Regions from separate parts of the Effusibacillus pohliae DSM 22757 genome, predicted to be linked through region 3. Evidence: riboswitches for the same ligand, from Rfam matches in the RefSeq annotation. Region 3 holds a riboswitch; each other region holds the start of a gene.
What was found. A riboswitch is a leader RNA that binds a small molecule or an ion and turns the genes downstream of it on or off. The one in region 3 is predicted to bind cyclic di-AMP.

Region 1 (4,214 bases), on a different contig from region 3:
GCCCGTCTGTGGCCGGAAGTGAAGTTTGCGATCGGTCCGGTGATCGAAGACGGGTTTTACTACGATTTTTCCGGCCGTTCGTTCTCGCCTGACGATCTACCGCTAATCGAACAGGAAATGCAGAAAATCGTCAAGGAAGATCTGCCGATCCGCCGGCAGGAGATCGCCCGCGAAGAAGCGCTCAAAATGTTCGAGGAGCGGGGCGATCGTTTCAAGGTCGAAATCATCAACGACCTGCCGGAAGATGCGGTGATTTCCATTTATACGCAAGGGGAGTTCACCGATCTGTGCACCGGCCCGCACCTGCCGTCGACCGGCTGCATCAAATCGTTCAAGCTGCTTTCGATCGCCGGCGCCTACTGGCGCGGTAACGCGGAAAACGAAATGCTGCAGCGAATCTACGGCACCGCTTGGCCGAAACAGTCGCAGTTGGAAGAATACCTGCAGCGGCTGGAAGAGGCGAAGCGCCGCGACCATCGCCGGATCGGCAAGGAACTGAAGCTGTTTACGCTGTCCAAGGAGGTCGGGCAGGGGCTGCCGCTGTGGCTGCCCAACGGTTCCCGCATCCGGCGGACGATCGAGCGGTACATCGTCGATCTTGAGGAGAGCCTCGGCTACGAACATGTCTACACCCCACACTTGGCGAGTGTGGAGCTGTACAAAATTTCCGGGCACTGGGACCACTACCAGGAAGACATGTACCCGCCGATGAAAATGGACAATGAAGAACTGGTTCTGCGCCCGATGAACTGCCCGCATCACATGATGCTGTACAAAAATGAGCTGCGGAGCTACCGCGATCTCCCGCTGCGGATTGCGGAACTGGGCACCATGCACCGCTACGAGATGTCCGGGACGCTGTCAGGCCTGCAGCGGGTACGGGCGATGACGCTGAACGACGCCCATATTTTCTGCCGGCCCGACCAGATTAAGTCGGAGTTCAAGCGGGTGGTGGAGCTGATCCAGCGGGTCTACAAGGACTTCCGGATTGAGGACTACTGGTTCCGCCTGTCGTACCGCGACCCGAACAACACCGAAAAATACTACCAGGACGACGAAATGTGGGAAAAGGCGCAGTCGATGCTGAAGGAAGCGATGGACGAAATGGGTCTCCCCTATGTGGAAGCGGAAGGGGAAGCGGCGTTCTATGGGCCGAAGTTGGATGTGCAGGTGAAAACGGCGATCGGCAAGGAGGAAACCCTGTCCACCGCGCAAATCGACTTCCTGCTGCCGGAACGATTCAACCTCGAGTACGTCGGCGAAGACGGTAAAATGCACCGTCCGGTTGTGATCCATCGCGGCATTTTGAGTACGATGGAACGGATGACCGCCTATCTCATCGAGGTGTACGAGGGAGCGTTCCCCACCTGGCTGGCGCCCGTGCAGGCGAAGGTGCTGACGATTTCACCGCAGTTTGAGGAATACGGGCAAAAAGTCTATGAATACCTGAAAAGCAGGCGGATCCGCGTCGAATTCGACAACCGGAACGAAAAGATCGGTTACAAGATCCGCGAAGCCCAGATGCAGAAGATCCCCTACATGCTGGTGGTGGGAGCGAAGGAAGCGGAATCCGGCACTGTCTCCGTACGTAAACGCGGGGCGGGTGACCAGGGCGTGCAGAAGGTTGAGGAAGTGGCGGAAGCGATTTTGCGGGAGATTAAGGACCGGAAGTGACCGGCTTACCGGGCGGCGCTTGGCAAATGGGCGCTGCCCGGATTTTTTTGTGTGGTGTTGCAAACCGGAGCTTGGCTGAGAAAAACGGTCATGGCAGGAAAATAACGGATGTAGCAAGCTTTCACATGCAAAAAAAGACAATTGCTGGACTCGCTTCTTGCAGGCGGGAAGAGTATGCTTAGTTCAATAGTCCAGATCAAGGCCTAATCCCGTCGCGGGAACGGAGGACCCGATTGTTTGGGGTTCATCCTGCGCATGCAGGAGGGATGTTGATCCTTGCCATCCTACCCGTCAGCTAACTTCGTCGGCCAAAGCAAGGGGGAGGAAAATTGGCTCTTTTTCTTCGGTGCAACTTTCCCTTTCGGGTTGAACGGGGAAGCATGTGCCGTTTTTTTGTTTTTCCAAAACTGGGCATTCTACTGTTGTACGGTTTGGGGTGGAAAGAGGAGGACTCAGATGAAGCAATCACTTGAGAAGTGGTTGACCCCTGCGCGGATTCTGACTGTCGGCTTTGCAGCCCTGATTCTGGTCGGGGGTGCGCTGCTCAGTCTGCCGATCGCTTCCAACAGCGGAGTCGGTCTTAATTTTTTGGACGCCTTGTTTACGGCCACTTCCGCCACATGCGTGACCGGTCTGGTGGTGGTCGATACGTTGACCCAATTCAATTTGTTCGGACAGCTGGTGATCCTGACCTTGATCCAGGTCGGCGGACTTGGGTTTATGACGGTCGCCACCTTTATCATTATTTACACCGGCAGACGGATTGGATTGAAAGAAAGGTTGGTCATCCAGGAAGCGCTCAACGTCAATTCGATGGAGGGCGTGATCCGGCTGGCCCGCAACATCGTTTTGATCACGGTCGGGATCGAACTGATTTTTGCTGCGATCCTCGCTGTCCGCTTTTCGGTGGAGATGCCGGTCGGTCAGGCGATTTACTATGGAATCTTTCACGCGGTCTCCGCTTTTTGCAATGCGGGGTTTGACCTGTTTGGCGACTTTAAAAGTTTGACTGGTTTCGTGGACGATCCGACGGTCAACCTGGTGATCATGCTCCTGATCATTCTGGGAGGGCTGGGCTTCACAGTGCTGGTCGATCTGTGGAAGGCGCCAAAACCAGCGCGCTTGTCGCTGCACTCGAAACTGGTGCTGACGATGACAAGCGCATTGCTGCTGATCGGTGCAATCGGCTACTTCTTGTTGGAGATGCACAATCCGAAGACGCTCGGGTCGCTCGGTTGGGACGGCAAAATTCTCGCCTCGCTGTTCGCATCCACCACCGCCAGAACGGCCGGGTATGCGACGATCGATTATGGTTCGATCACGGATGCTTCGAAATTGTGGACGATTTTGTTAATGTTTATCGGTGCTTCACCGGGGTCGACGGGGGGCGGTATCAAAACGGTTACGACGATCGTGATTTTGCTGCACGTGTATAGCGTCATCACCGGCAAGGACACCACGTCTGCGTTCCGCAAAAGCATCGATCTGAAAACCATTTACAAATCGTTTGCGATAGCCGTTGTTTCCGCCATCATGTTGCTGGCTGTCACTTTTACCTTGACGATCACGGAGCAGAAAGAATTCATCCGGCTTTTGTTTGAAGCAACGTCCGCGTTTGGCACGGTCGGTTTGTCGACCAATTTGACGCCCGAATTGTCTCATGCCGGCAGAGCGATTCTGATTTTGATGATGTTTGCCGGCCGGGTCGGACCGCTCACCCTGGCGCTGGCCTTGGCCGCCCGCGCACAGGACAAAGCATTGATCAAATACCCGGAAGAAAAATTGTTCGTGGGCTAGGAGGTTTCTTTCATGAAGCAGTATGCGGTGATTGGGATGGGCCGCTTTGGAACGAGCGTGGCGAAAACGCTGTATGAGATGGGATATGAAGTGCTCGGCATCGACACGAATAAAGACCGTATCCAGGATGCGGTGGATTTTGTGACGCATGCGGTCACAGCTGACTCAACCGACGAGAACGCCCTGAAAGCATTGGGAATTCGGAATTTTGACGTGGTGGTGGTGGCGATTGGCGCCGATATCCAGGCTTCGATCATGACCACATTGATTCTGAAAGAGTTGGGCGTTAAAAAAATCGTGGTGAAAGCGCAAAGCGAGCTGCACGGCAAGGTGTTGGAAAAAATCGGCGCCGATCGGGTGGTTTACCCGGAGCGGGACATGGGAGTCCGCGTTGCGCATAACCTGATTTCGCCAAACATCCTGGATTATATCGAACTGTCGCCGGAATACAGCATGGTCGAGATTGTGGCCAACGAAAAGATGGTCGGCAAGACGCTCGCCGAGTCGGATATCCGGCGGAAGTTTGGCTGCACCGTGATGGCGATCAAATCGGGCGATCAGATCAACATTTCGCCGATGGCGCAGGATAGGATCAAACAAGGGGATGTGCTGGTCGTAGTCGGCAAAAACGAAGATTTGCAGGAACTTGAGGAACAGGCGTAGCTGCGCCTGCCTCCGATTGGGCCGGCAGTCGTGGCAGAACTCGGTTCGGTCGGACGCAGGCCAAATGTTGTCTTGTGAAA
Region 2 (4,214 bases), on a different contig from region 3:
GAAGGTGTAAATGATATGTTTACACTCATCAAGCGGCATTGGCTGACTGCCATCGCATGCCTCTTAGGTACAGCCGTTGTTGCCGGTATTTGGTATTGGGCTTGGTGGGCGGGGTCTCGTCCGCCGGTCAATTATGTGGCTCCGCATTTTACAGTGGTCAACAAAGATGGCCAATCCACCGATTTTTTCAAGCTATCCGGTAAGGTACGGGTGGTGTATTTCTTTAAATCCGACCCCTCATCGATTGAAGATATGATCAATTTGCAGGAAAAACTCAAGGAAAAAGAGCTTTTTGGAAACGCTGCCTTATTGATTCCTGTTCCGCTAAATGAAGATATAACTCCCGCTTTAGTAAGCGAGTATGGTTTCAAAGCGGATCTTAGTGGGTGGTGGTTCCTTTCCCCGAAAGAAAATCCGTATACAATTGCTTCTCGTTTCTTTCTGAAAGGGGTAAATCATTCAGATAAGATACTCACAACCGACCCGATTATCGTCGAAGTAGATCGGAATAATTGGGTTCGGAGAGTCATTAATGGCCATTTTGCAGGAAATGCCACCGATGTAGAAGAGGGCACTCATAGCAAAGAGAACCTAATGCGAGACATCGAAATCATGGCGCAGGAGTGAGTGGTTGTTCTTTCAAGAATTTCTTTCAGGATTCAAATAGAACGGCTGGGCCAGCAAGGGGTCCAGCCGTTGCATCAGAGAGGACGATGCGGGGAGCAGTTTGAACCGCGCAATTGGGTTCACCTTTGCAAATGGTATGGGACGGTTGTGATAATTACGTCTTTGTGTCTCAATAACCATGCCCGAAGCAGCAATGCGCTTTGGTTGTGCAATATAAAGTGCCACCATTTTCTCGGGATAAACTGCGGGATCAGGATATGAACATGATCCGGCCGTCCCTCATGTGTTTCTACACGTTGAATAAAGCGTGTGATTGGGTTCAGAAGTGACCGGTATTCACTTTTCAGCGTCACCAGGCGACATGGAGCTCCCCATTCCTCCCATTTTTTCTCCATTTTATCAATATCTTCATCGTTAAACCCCACATATAAGGCGATCACGTCTGTGTGTAAACTTTTGGCGAATGATATGGTGTTCAGCACGACTCGGTGGACGCCTGACACCAGCACGATCGTCACAACGTGGTGGGATCTCGGTTTCATCGTCTTATAATCGATTCTCAATTCATCGGCCACTTGCTCATAGTGCCGACGAATGGCGAGACATCCGAGAACGATCGCAGGCAGGACCACGATCACAATCCAGGCGCCATCCGTGAACTTTGTGGTAGCGACCACGATCGAAACGAGTGCCGTGGTTACCGCGCCAACCGCATTTACCGACATTTTCAGCTTCCAATACGGCCCTTTGATTCTTAGCCAGCGGCGTACAAGTCCGATTTGGGCGATCGTGAACGAAACGAATACGCCAATCGAATAAAGCGGAATCAGCAAGTTTGTTTCCGCTTGAAACGCCAATATCAAAAGAGAAGCCAGAGCCGCCAGAATGATCATTCCGTTTGAGTAACCCAGGCGATCCCCACGGATCGTCAGCGATCTGGGCAAAAAACCGTCACTGGCAACAAGGGCTGCCAGTTGTGGAAATCCCGTAAATGTGGAGTTGGCTGCCAAAATCAAAACAATAAATGTCAACCAGATGATGATTTGATAGATGGGACCGTGGCCAAAATAAACGCCTGCCAATTGGGACAGCATCGTATTTTGAGGATCCACCGAAATTCCCTTGACATACAACTGGTAGGCAAATCCCAACAGAGTTCCGCCGGTAATGAGTCCCAGCGCCACGTAAGCTTTTACCGCATTTTTTGCCGCCGGTTCTCGAAAAACGGGAACCGAGTTGGAAATCGTCTCAATTCCTGTCAAGGACGAGCAGGCTGCGCTAAACGCTTTTAATAAAAGAAGTGTGGTGAGTCCTTTTGGTATAGTACCAACCGACGGCGTCGAGGGTTGCACAAATCCTTTCTGCAGCTGATCGGTGAATCCCGTCAGGATCAGGAAAACCATGCTGATCATAAACAATAGAGTGGGCCAGGCAAATATGCTGGCTGACTCTGAGACCCCGCGCAAATTCACCAAAAGAATGATCAGCACACAGATCACCGACAGGGTGGTGGCGTGGGGAGCAACCACCGGATAAGCGGACGCAATGGCCTGTACTCCGGCAGATACGGAAACCGCTACGGTCAGGATGTAATCGACTAGCAGTGAACCTGATGCAACCAAGGGAATCCAAGACGTTTTAAAGTTGTCTCTGGCGATCATATAGGCGCCGCCACCGTTTGGGTACGCCAGGACACCCATAATGTAGGATACAATCAGTATGATCAGGAGTACCACGGTGGCGAAGGTGATAGGCAGAATCAGCCACTTGGCGGCGGGGCCTAACATGGCCACTTCTGTCATTCCGGCTTCCGGCCCATATGCGACGGATGAATAGAGGTCGGCGGCCAGTACAAGCAAAGCCACAAACCAATACAGTTTGTTATGTTTGGCATGCAGTTCACTTGTGCGCATGGGCCGGCCGATGAAGATCCGTTTCAGGCTGTTGAAGTTGGCAAGCGCAAAAATGATGGCCAAAACAGCACTCAGGACAAGCAGGGGGTGAGTCCAATGAGGATTGAACATCTAAACGTTCTCCTTTCCCAATGTTACGGGTACCAAGTAGTTTGCCAATCATTTGCCTGGAAAATGCAACAAACGGCCGGAAAGGCCGTTGTAGCCTCCTCTGCTTTCGCCTACGGAGTTAGCTGACGGGTTCAGGTGGCAGAAGAGTTGTCACCTTACCAATGATGATCATTGGATTCACCCCAAAAGAATTGGGTCCTCCGCTCTGTCGAAACAGATTCGGCATTATCCGGTTAATGAGCATTATTATAAAACAGTGTTAAAAATGCACAATGGCCGGTCGATGGGGGGAGCGGCATTTTTGGTTCGATTTGTTCCGAATCTAACGAAAAATAATGTGTTTTCGTTGCCAAGCATCCATTTTCTTTAGTTTCAAGTGCCGAGTCAGTGCGGAAAATGGGGAGAGAGTGGTATATTTAGAAATAGAATGGATGAATAGGAGGAACCGTATGTCTGATCATCATCCGATCTTTGGCCACACCATCACAAACCAGCGGCTGGGCCACCATCAACACCCCCTAGCCCTCCACGGTCCCATTGTTCATATCAAATCAGTTATTAAGACAGTCGAAGAAGATGTGCGGGTGCAAGGGGTTGCCCATCACCACCTGCTAATTCATCAGACAGCGGTGTTTGACGTTCGGGGCGGGGATCCGTCAATCGTTAAGGACGAAATTTTTTGTTCAATCCGTTATGGAGATTCATGGGGGTTGAATGGGCCAATTCCAGATCTTCAGGCAGGTCAGGTGATTGAGTTGCAAGGAGAATACATTGACAAAAATCATGCCTATCCATCGGTTGGCAATCCCGGTGATCCGGTGTTGCATTTCACACATCATCCGGTTGGATTTGTGATTTATCAGGGAGTCCGTTACGAATGATTGCCCATGAGCGGCTGTCGGCCGGTACAGACGATTGTTTTTGCGTTTTCCACAATTATTCCGTATTTGTTTGATATATTATGTAGATGCGGAACTTGAAGGACAGGTGGCATTGAAATGGTAAGCAGAGAGTGGCTGAAACGGCATATCAAAGACTTCGATTTTCTGATGCTGCTCGTGTTGCTCGCGATTTCGGCGATCAGCACGGTCGCCGTCTATTCGACCACGGTCCACCGTCCCGGAATGGAAGATTGGTACGTCAAAGAAGTCGCCTGGCAGATCGTTTCCTATATCGGCACGCTGTTTTTTGCGATACTCGATTATGAGATGTTTCGAAACCGCGTGGCCTGGATCGGATATGGGATCAGTCTGTTTTTGCTGGTTATCGTATTCGCGTTTCCCGCTGTCAAAGGCGCCCACAGCTGGATTTTGCTGCCCGGTTTTCAGTTTCAGCCGTCCGAGTTTGCGAAAATCTTTGTGATACTGACGATCGCCGATTATATGGCGAAAATCAGACAGCAGCAAACCGCTTTTGGCTGGAAACAGTTCGGAACCGTCTTGCTGATTGCGGGAGTACCGCTTGTTTTGATAGTAAAACAGCCTGCGCTGGGGCAGGCGCTCGTGCTGATCGGAATCTTGTTCAGCATGACCGTTCTGTTTGTCAGCAGGCGGCAACTGATCC
Region 3 (4,214 bases):
CGGATCTTCCCCATATACATCATCACCCAGTTCCGCCTCAGCCATCGCTTTCCGCATCGCCTCCGTCGGCAGGGTGACCGTATCGCTCCGCAAATCGATCCGCTGCATCGTTCTCTCTCCCGTTTGTCTCGATGTAATTTCCGACTGTTTCACTCTGATTTTACTATTGTAATCCAGTGCGCCGCATATCACAAGATCGCCAAAAGGGGATTTACAATAAATGTAAATCAAACAAAAAATCCACCCTGTGCCATTCAGGAGACCCAATGCAAAAAAAACCGAATTCTTTCGTCCGGGTTTCTTTGTTCAAGTTTGATTGAGTTCTTTTCCGACAATCCAAACCTGGATCACCCCGTCATCCGCGCAAATCGTTTTGCCTTTTCAATTCCTGGTGAATCTGCCGCAGCGTGTTTCCGATGTTGCCCAATGCGAGCAAAATAAACCCAAGCATCACAAACGTGACGATTTCTCTCGTAAAACAGGCGACAATCGCCAGCACGATCGCATACAAAACGTAACGCCAGTCATTCATCGAATCCCCTCCCGTATCCTAGAAAATTATTCCATACCGATCGGCAAAACTCCTGCATCTGACCAAAAAAATCGCCGTTCTTCCAAGAGAACGGCGTCAGGGAGGCGAAATATCCGCTTTTTTCTACTTCAATATATAAATCTTTACATTTTGCATGCCAAACTGGCTGGCTTCCTCATCCGATGTCGGCACGAAAATATCGATGTGGTTCCCTTTGATCGCGCCCCCCACATCTCTTGCGTAGGCGATCATGCCGCCGAACGGCAGACCGGAAAACGAGTAACCGGTGATGTACAGCTTGGAACCGAGCGGAATCACCGACGGGTCGACCGCCACGGTACCCACCTGCAGCGGATTGCCGAAGTAGTCGACCGCTCCCCATGATCCATTGCACTGCGCAGATGCGGTATAAGCGGTTGCCACGCCGGAAATCACCCGGCTGTAGGCCAACGTTTGTCCCAAGGCTGTTTTCACTTGCGGCTGTTGCCCCGCAGTCGCGGCTGCAGTCGCTGTTGCATGCTTGGTGGCAGCCGGGGACACAACCGGTTTGCTGGCTACACCCGTTTTTGGCAGGCGCAGCACAACACCGGGGTACAGATTCAACGGATCGACGCCCGGATTCGCCGCCAGCAGATCCTTCAGGGGAAGATGCAGCTTGCGGGAGATTTTCCAGAACGTGTCATCGCCGGTCACTACGTATGTGCCATCGGCGTCCGCCTTTCCATCCGGCACCCGAATGGCTTGTCCGATCTGCAGATTCCGCGGATGCACGCTTGGATTGGCTGCGGTTAGCTCTGCGAGCGACACATGATGCGTTCGGGAGATTTTCCACAGCGTGTCACCCGGCTTCACCTCGTATGTACTCGCCAACGCCGGCGTCGCCAGACTGGCGATGGACAGGCCTGCGGCCATTGCGGCCAGTTTCTTTTTTGCACTCATGTTATCCTCTCCTTTTGTTCGCCTGCGGAGTTAGTTGTCGGGTTCGGATTGAGGATACAACCCTACGCCATCGGCGATTCACCCCAAACGGAACGACCGCGCCGCTCCGTAAAAAATAGGTCCCCCGCACTTCGATGGTTTGAAGTTTCGGCATCAACTACGATAACAAGAAAATCCCTCGCGAAAAAGCGGTAAATTATGGAAGAAAAACGGCCAGCTCGTTAACGTTAAAAAGAGGCGCGCTCGGGGATACTATCACGCGGCCTCTTTCAAATTTTTGTTTCACGTTTGACACCATGAGGTGCATCCCTGTGAATTCCACTGCGGATTCCACTTTGATGCGTCGTCGCTCCACATTTCTAGCAGACAGACTATCTCGTCCCGCTTCCTGCCTTCCGCCATGTCGGGCGGCGTGGCCTGATCCTTTGGACAGCCAGTGCGGTGTGCAGAATTTTACACCCGCCCGCCGGTGTGATCCACTCACGAACGATAAGCCGGGATGCCCAGCAATTCGGGGACAGTGACGAACCGGTAGCCTTCTTCCCGCAGCGTCTCGATCACACGCGGCAGCGCCCGCACCGTATCCTCCAGGCTTTCCCCGCGTCCGCCGGCGCTGTGTTCCAACACGATCGAACCGGGACCGGCATGGGCGAGGATGTTGGCTGTTACTTGCGCCGCAGTCAGCCTTGCCCAGTCGAGACTGTCCACATTCCACAAAATAATTTTGTTGCCCAGGGCGATGATCTCACGAATCACCGGTTCATTGAGAGCGCCGTATGGCGGACGGAATAGATGCGGTCTGACGCCGACCAGCCGGTGAATTTCGTTTGCCGTGCGCTCGACCTGCTCGCCGACTTGCGAAATCGGGATTTTCGTCAGGTTCGGATGATTCCAACTGTGGTTGCCGACCACGTGCCCTTCCCTGTAAATCCGGCGCAATACTTGCGGATGGTCCGCGATGCGCCTGCCGACACACATAAAAGTCGCTTTTACATCATAATGGGCGAGCACGCTCAGAACACGCGGCGTCCACACATCGTCCGGGCCATCGTCAAATGTGAGGGCGATTTCATTGCGACGCGGTCCGTGCAAAATCACATCGTTCGGAAATCGGGACGCCCAGTCTACATGCCGGACGTGCGGGTGCCGCTCCGCCATTCGCTCCGGGCCGTGCTGAAACGGTGCCACCTGGCGTGACAGATACTTCCACTGATCCGGTCGAACCAACAAAGCGGCAGGCGGTGGTGAAAAGCGGTATGGATGGTACCCGGCTGTCACAGGCCAGCCGTAGGGATACAGGTGGCATGGACTTGGAAAAACCATATGGAATCCCCCCAACGTATCATTCGTTGTACTATATGGGGAAACCCTCGGGCAGGTGCGAAAAAAAAACAGCGGGCACCCGTGGACGCCCGTGTTCTTCCATTCACTCCCGTGTTCGCCTTCAACGTCACTTGGCCGACGCCACCGCCTGGTAGGCAGCCGGCAGCTCGCGGTAGACCCGGTCAATAATGCCGCCGCCCAGGCACACTTCGCCTTGGTAGAACACAACCGCTTGCCCTGGAGTGACCGCTTTTTGCGGCTGATCAAAAGTTACGTCGCATGTGCCGTCCGGATGCGGATACACAGTTACTGCCTGATCCGGCTGGCGATAGCGGAACTTGGCCATGCATGAGAACGGCTGCGGCGGCTGTTTGCCGCTAATCCAATTGACATCGATGGCAAACAGCCCTTTCGAATACAGCCGTGGATGATCGGCCCCCCGTTCGACGTACAGAATATTGTTTTTCACATCCTTATCCACCACAAACCACGGCTCCCCGGCACCGCCGAGGCCCAGACCGTGCCGTTGCCCGAGCGTATAGTACATCAACCCTTCATGCCGGCCGACAACTTCGCCCGACGTGGTGCGCATCTCCCCCGGTTGCGCCGGCAGGTAGTGGCGCAAAAACTCCCGGAAGTCCCGCTCGCCGATAAAACAGATCCCAGTGCTGTCTTTCTTCCTGGCGGTCGGCAGATCGGCTTCCAGCGCGATTTGCCGCACTTGCTGTTTGGTGAGGTGGCCGATCGGGAACATCGCCTTCGACAGTTGGTACTGGTTCAAAGCGTTGAGAAAATAGGTCTGATCCTTGTTCGGATCGACCCCGCGCAACAGCCGGTATTCTTCGTCCGCGTGCGCGATGCGGGCATAATGGCCGGTCGCGATATAATCCGCGCCAAGCTCCAACGCCTTCTCCAAAAATTCGCCGAACTTGATCTCACGGTTGCACATCACGTCCGGATTGGGAGTCCGACCTTTGCGGTACTCGTCCAAAAAATATTCGAACACTTTCTCCCGGTATTCTTTTTCGAAATTGACCGTGTAATAAGGAATTCCGATATGCTCACAAACGCGCCGCACATCGTGAAAATCTTCCTCAGCCGTACAATGGCCAAACTCGTCCGTGTCGTCCCAATTTTTCATGAACAAGCCGATTACGTCATACCCCTGCTGTTTCAAGAGCAGGGCGGTAACCGAGGAGTCGACGCCGCCGGACATGCCGCAGACGACTCGTATATCTTCAGGTTTCCGGTTCATTTCCATCACCTTCCATCTATGCAATGCTTCGCCTCTGTTTAGCTTTCGCAATCCGCTGTACCGGCATGCGGCACCCGTTGTTCCCCAAAAAGATACCCCCACGGAGTACCGTGGTGGTATATGTTATCTCACAAGCCTGCTACCCTGTCAAGCCGGTTCCCCTCC
Region 4 (4,214 bases), on a different contig from region 3:
CACTGCAGACGGAACTGAAAGAACTCGGGTATTTCACAGCGACCGCTACTGGATACTATGGTCCGCTGACGAAGGATGCGGTGATCCGCTTCCAGCAGGCCAGCGGCTTGGACGTAGACGGGATCGTCGGGCCGCAAACGTTCCGAGCGCTGGAAAAGCGGCTGCTGCAGGCGCGGATTGCGGGAACGGCCCAACGGTACATAGGAGTTCCGTACGTTTGGGGTGGACAGTCCCCGACTGGATTTGATTGCTCCGGATTTACCGGTTACGTATTTGCCCGAAACGGATTGACGCTGCCCCGCGTGTCGGAAGAGCAGTTCAATGCAGGCGTGCCGGTACCGAAGAGCCAGCTGGAAGCAGGCGATCTGGTGTTTTTCAGCACGTACAAACCGGGTCCGTCCCATGTCGGGATTTACCTGGGAGACGGAACGTTCATCCATGCCAGTTCGTCAAAAGGAGTGACGATTTCCTCCCTGTCCAACCCCTATTGGACAGCGCATTATATAGGCGCCAGAAGTTATTTTTAATGCAGATGCAAACCGCTGCCGGCGGTTTGTATTTTTTTACTTTCGCGATGGACCAGCTTTTGCTATACTAACTGCTGTATGTTTTCAGGTGCAACTGCCGACTGTGGCATTCCCCTGCGCCAATCGCTTGGCGGATGCCAAGTTTTTTGAGAAAGGTTGGGAAGTTGAATTGAACGCAAATGAACAAGAGCGCACGCCTCTGTTCACCACGCTTGTCGAACACGCGCAGAAGAATCCGATCCAGTTTCACATTCCGGGCCATAAAAAAGGGGCCGGGATGGCGAAGGAGTTCCGCGATTTTATCGGAGAGAACGCGCTGTCGATCGATTTAATCAATATTGCGCCGTTGGATGACCTGCACAATCCGAAAGGGATGATCCGGGAAGCGCAGGAACTGGCGGCCAAAGCGTTTGGCGCTGACTATACGTTTTTCTCGGTGCAGGGTACATCGGGCGCGATCATGACAATGGTGATGTCGGTGGTGGGACCGGGGGACAAGCTGCTGGTGCCGCGCAATGTCCACAAGTCCGTATCGGCTGCGATCATTTTGGCGGGAGCGGAACCGGTGTTTATGCATCCGGAACTGGACCAAAATCTCGGAATCGCGCACGGAGTGTCGTATGACACGGTTCGCCGCACGCTCGACCAGCATCCGGACGCGAAAGGGGTGCTGCTGATCAATCCCACCTACTTTGGGGTTGCCTGCGACCTCAAGTCGATCGTCGACCTGGCGCATGAACGAGGCGTACCGGTGATTGTGGATGAGGCGCATGGCGTACACATCCATTTTCACGAAAAATTGCCCTTGTCTGCCATGCAAGCGGGCGCGGACATGGCTGCCACTTCGGTGCACAAGCTGGGTGGCTCGATGACGCAAAGTTCTGTGCTCAACGTGAAAGAAGGTTTGGTCAATCCCGATCACGTGCATGCGATCATGTCGATGCTGACCACCACTTCGACGTCGTATTTGCTGCTGGCGTCGCTTGACGTGGCCCGCAAACATCTGGCGATTCACGGGCGGGAACTGATCGACCAGGCGATCGAACTGGCCGAATACGCCCGCGCCGAAATTAACAGGATCGAGGGGCTGTATTGCTTCGGCCGGGAAATTTTGCATAACTCTTCCGTGTACGATATGGATCCGCTAAAGCTCACCATTTCCGTCAAGAAACTGGGGCTGACCGGGTACGATGTGGAACAGATGCTGCGGGAAGAGTTCAATATCGAAGTGGAGTTGTCCGATTTGTACAATATTCTTTGCGTTGTAACGCTCGGCGACACCAGGGACAATATCGACGCGCTGCTGCATGCGCTGCGGCGCATCGCGGAACGACACATGTACCGGACGGGCAAACAGGTGATCCAGGTGCACCTTCCTGAAATGCCAAAATTGGCCATGTCGCCGCGGCAGGCGTTCTATTCGCTGACGGAAGTGGTGCGTCTCGACGAGGCGGTCGGCCGCACGTTTGCAGAACTGGTGATGGCGTATCCGCCTGGCATTCCGATTTTGCTCCCGGGGGAAATCGTCACTCGGGAAAACGTCAACTACATTCGCGAACTGATGAAAGCGGGGCTGCCGGTGCAAGGACCGGACGATCCGGACATTGAATATGTGAAGGTCGTGAAACAAACCTGATCCGGTTCCTGACCACTGTTGGGGGCACACCCTGACGGTGTTTTTTTTGATCAAGGATGATCAACTCGGCGTTTGCCGAATTTCCAGCAACTCACTAATGACCGGTCCGCACAAGCCGGGTATAATGGACGGGTCTTACAAATAAGCCGAATCGCGGCCGGCACAGAGGTGGATGTCCGTTTCAGTTCGGAACATGGGCGCCCAGGATGGGGCTTCCAGTTTCCGGATGAACGCGTCAGCACCTGTCCCGCCGCGTACGGAGGAACCGATTTTCTGGGGTGAATGACGGCATGCGACAAGCCTGCCGTCCGGGATCCTTCTCCCGAACCCGTCAGCTAACTTCGGAGGCTTGGAAGGAGAGTGCATACGATGATGTTGACCTTGAAAAAGGCATCCGCCTGTGCAGCGATCGTTTCGGCTCTGATTGGCGGAGGGTGGATGGCCAAGGAGGCAGTGCACGGCAAAGCGGATTCTGGCAAGTCAACTGTCGAGGCACAGCAATCCCAGCCGCAGCCGCCTGCGACCTTGCAGTCCGCAGAGGAAAGCAAACAAAATGAGCCGGAGACCGCTGCGCAGTCAGCGGTGCTGGCTAGCCGCAGCGGCGCACCTGCTGCCCGGGCATATGCAAACGGTGCATCAGCCACCGGAGGAAATGGGAGCGCTTCGGCTGCTGCGCAAGGTGGCAGCGGGATGGCTGCAAACACCGTTCGCGAGGGCGATACCGGCAATCCGGCCGCTGTGCAGGCGCAACAGTCCCCCGCCATCGGACAGAAACCGGCCGTTACCGCCGGACAAACGCTCACCATGCGAGCGACCGCTTACGGTCCGACCGAAAGCAGCGGGCAATTTGGCGGAAAGACGTATCTGGGAACGCCGGTCCGACAAGGGGTGATCGCGGTCGATCCGAAAGTGATTCCGCTGGGTACCCGCGTTTGGGTCTCAGGATACCATCATCCGAATCTACCGGCCAATGGCTTCATGGCTGTAGCTGAAGACATCGGCGGGGCGATTCGCGGAAACCGGATCGACATCTATATCAACGCGGATGCGCAATCCGTGCGCGACTTCGGCATCCAAACCGTGCAGGTTCGTATCCTCAAATAAACAGAACCTGAACAGGTATCAGCGCCCATGCGGCACACGACGACCCGACCTTCTGTCGGGTTGTTTTTTTATATATGAAACATTTTCCAAGCAAACGGGCACCCTATCCCATAACACGGTGTGAGGTGATATGGTGACGATTCGCGTCATGCATCTGGTTCGACCGGCGGATGGCGGCATACGGGAGCATGTGAAAAGGCTGGCAGGCGGGCTGCCGCCCCGAGAGTTTGCGGCAATCGTGGTCTGCCCGGCCGCGTCCCCGCTGTATCGCGAATTGCCGTCATCAATTGCAAAAATTCCGCTTGCTCTCTGCGACGGCATGCACCCGTGGAGCGATTTGCGCAGCGTGCTGCATCTCCGCCAACTGCTCGACCGGCAGCCGGTTGACATTTTGCATATGCACGGAGCGAAAGCGGCGCTGATCGGGCGGATGGCGGCCGCATTGGCCAAACGACAACCGAGGTTGGTCTGCACATTGCACAATTTTATTGCGCCGGACAACCGGTTGCTGCAAACGTTGTTTTTGAACTTGGAAAATCGGCTGGCTGCCCGCACGGATCGATACATCGCAGTCTCTAACGCGTTGGCCGAACAGGTGCGGCGGCAAATCGGTTCTACTGCCGACAAGGTGGTCGTTGTGTACAATGGCCTGCCTCCAGCAGCCGGCCGATTTTCCCGCAGGCAGGCGCGAACCGTGATGAATGTTCCGCAGGATGCGGTTGTGATTGGCACAATCGCCCGGCTCATCCCGGAAAAAGGGGTGGACGACCTGCTGCTCGCCTTTCGCACGCTGGTCCAGAGCGGACATAACTGCTATCTGGCGGTGATCGGCGACGGTCCGCAAAAACGGGATTTGCAGAAGCTCTCATCCGATCTGCAGGACCGGATCCGCTGGTTGGGAGCGGTGGACGAGGCGTCCCGCCTGCTCCCCGGTTTTGATCTGTATG

Region 1: it holds a riboswitch for cyclic di-AMP, as region 3 does, so the genes downstream of both, C230_RS0104165 (TrkH family potassium uptake protein) here and C230_RS0118240 (LysM peptidoglycan-binding domain-containing protein) in region 3, are expected to answer to the same signal.
Region 2: it holds a riboswitch for cyclic di-AMP, as region 3 does, so the genes downstream of both, C230_RS0111765 (APC family permease) here and C230_RS0118240 (LysM peptidoglycan-binding domain-containing protein) in region 3, are expected to answer to the same signal.
Region 4: it holds a riboswitch for cyclic di-AMP, as region 3 does, so the genes downstream of both, C230_RS21250 (3D domain-containing protein) here and C230_RS0118240 (LysM peptidoglycan-binding domain-containing protein) in region 3, are expected to answer to the same signal.

The regions. Positions count from the first base shown of each region.
Region 1 is NZ_AQXL01000099.1:19,164-23,377, reverse strand. It holds gene thrS (threonine--tRNA ligase) at 1-1,674, shown strand, start outside; cyclic di-AMP (ydaO/yuaA leader) riboswitch at 1,865-1,999, shown strand; gene C230_RS0104165 (TrkH family potassium uptake protein) at 2,131-3,471, shown strand; gene C230_RS0104160 (potassium channel family protein) at 3,484-4,134, shown strand.
Region 2 is NZ_AQXL01000125.1:33,888-38,101, forward strand. It holds gene C230_RS21420 (hypothetical protein) at 16-627, shown strand; gene C230_RS0111765 (APC family permease) at 747-2,651, opposite strand; cyclic di-AMP (ydaO/yuaA leader) riboswitch at 2,745-2,886, opposite strand; gene C230_RS0111770 (hypothetical protein) at 3,101-3,532, shown strand; gene rodA (rod shape-determining protein RodA) at 3,650-4,214, shown strand, end outside.
Region 3 is NZ_AQXL01000135.1:88,640-92,853, reverse strand. It holds gene ltaE (low-specificity L-threonine aldolase) at 1-108, opposite strand, end outside; gene C230_RS23060 (hypothetical protein) at 356-532, opposite strand; gene C230_RS0118240 (LysM peptidoglycan-binding domain-containing protein) at 656-1,471, opposite strand; cyclic di-AMP (ydaO/yuaA leader) riboswitch at 1,476-1,634, opposite strand; gene C230_RS0118235 (polysaccharide deacetylase family protein) at 1,952-2,794, opposite strand; gene mnmA (tRNA 2-thiouridine(34) synthase MnmA) at 2,922-4,055, opposite strand.
Region 4 is NZ_AQXL01000108.1:15,600-19,813, reverse strand. It holds gene C230_RS0105750 (C40 family peptidase) at 1-527, shown strand, start outside; gene C230_RS0105745 (aminotransferase class I/II-fold pyridoxal phosphate-dependent enzyme) at 697-2,163, shown strand; cyclic di-AMP (ydaO/yuaA leader) riboswitch at 2,402-2,529, shown strand; gene C230_RS21250 (3D domain-containing protein) at 2,533-3,267, shown strand; gene C230_RS0105735 (glycosyltransferase family 4 protein) at 3,401-4,214, shown strand, end outside.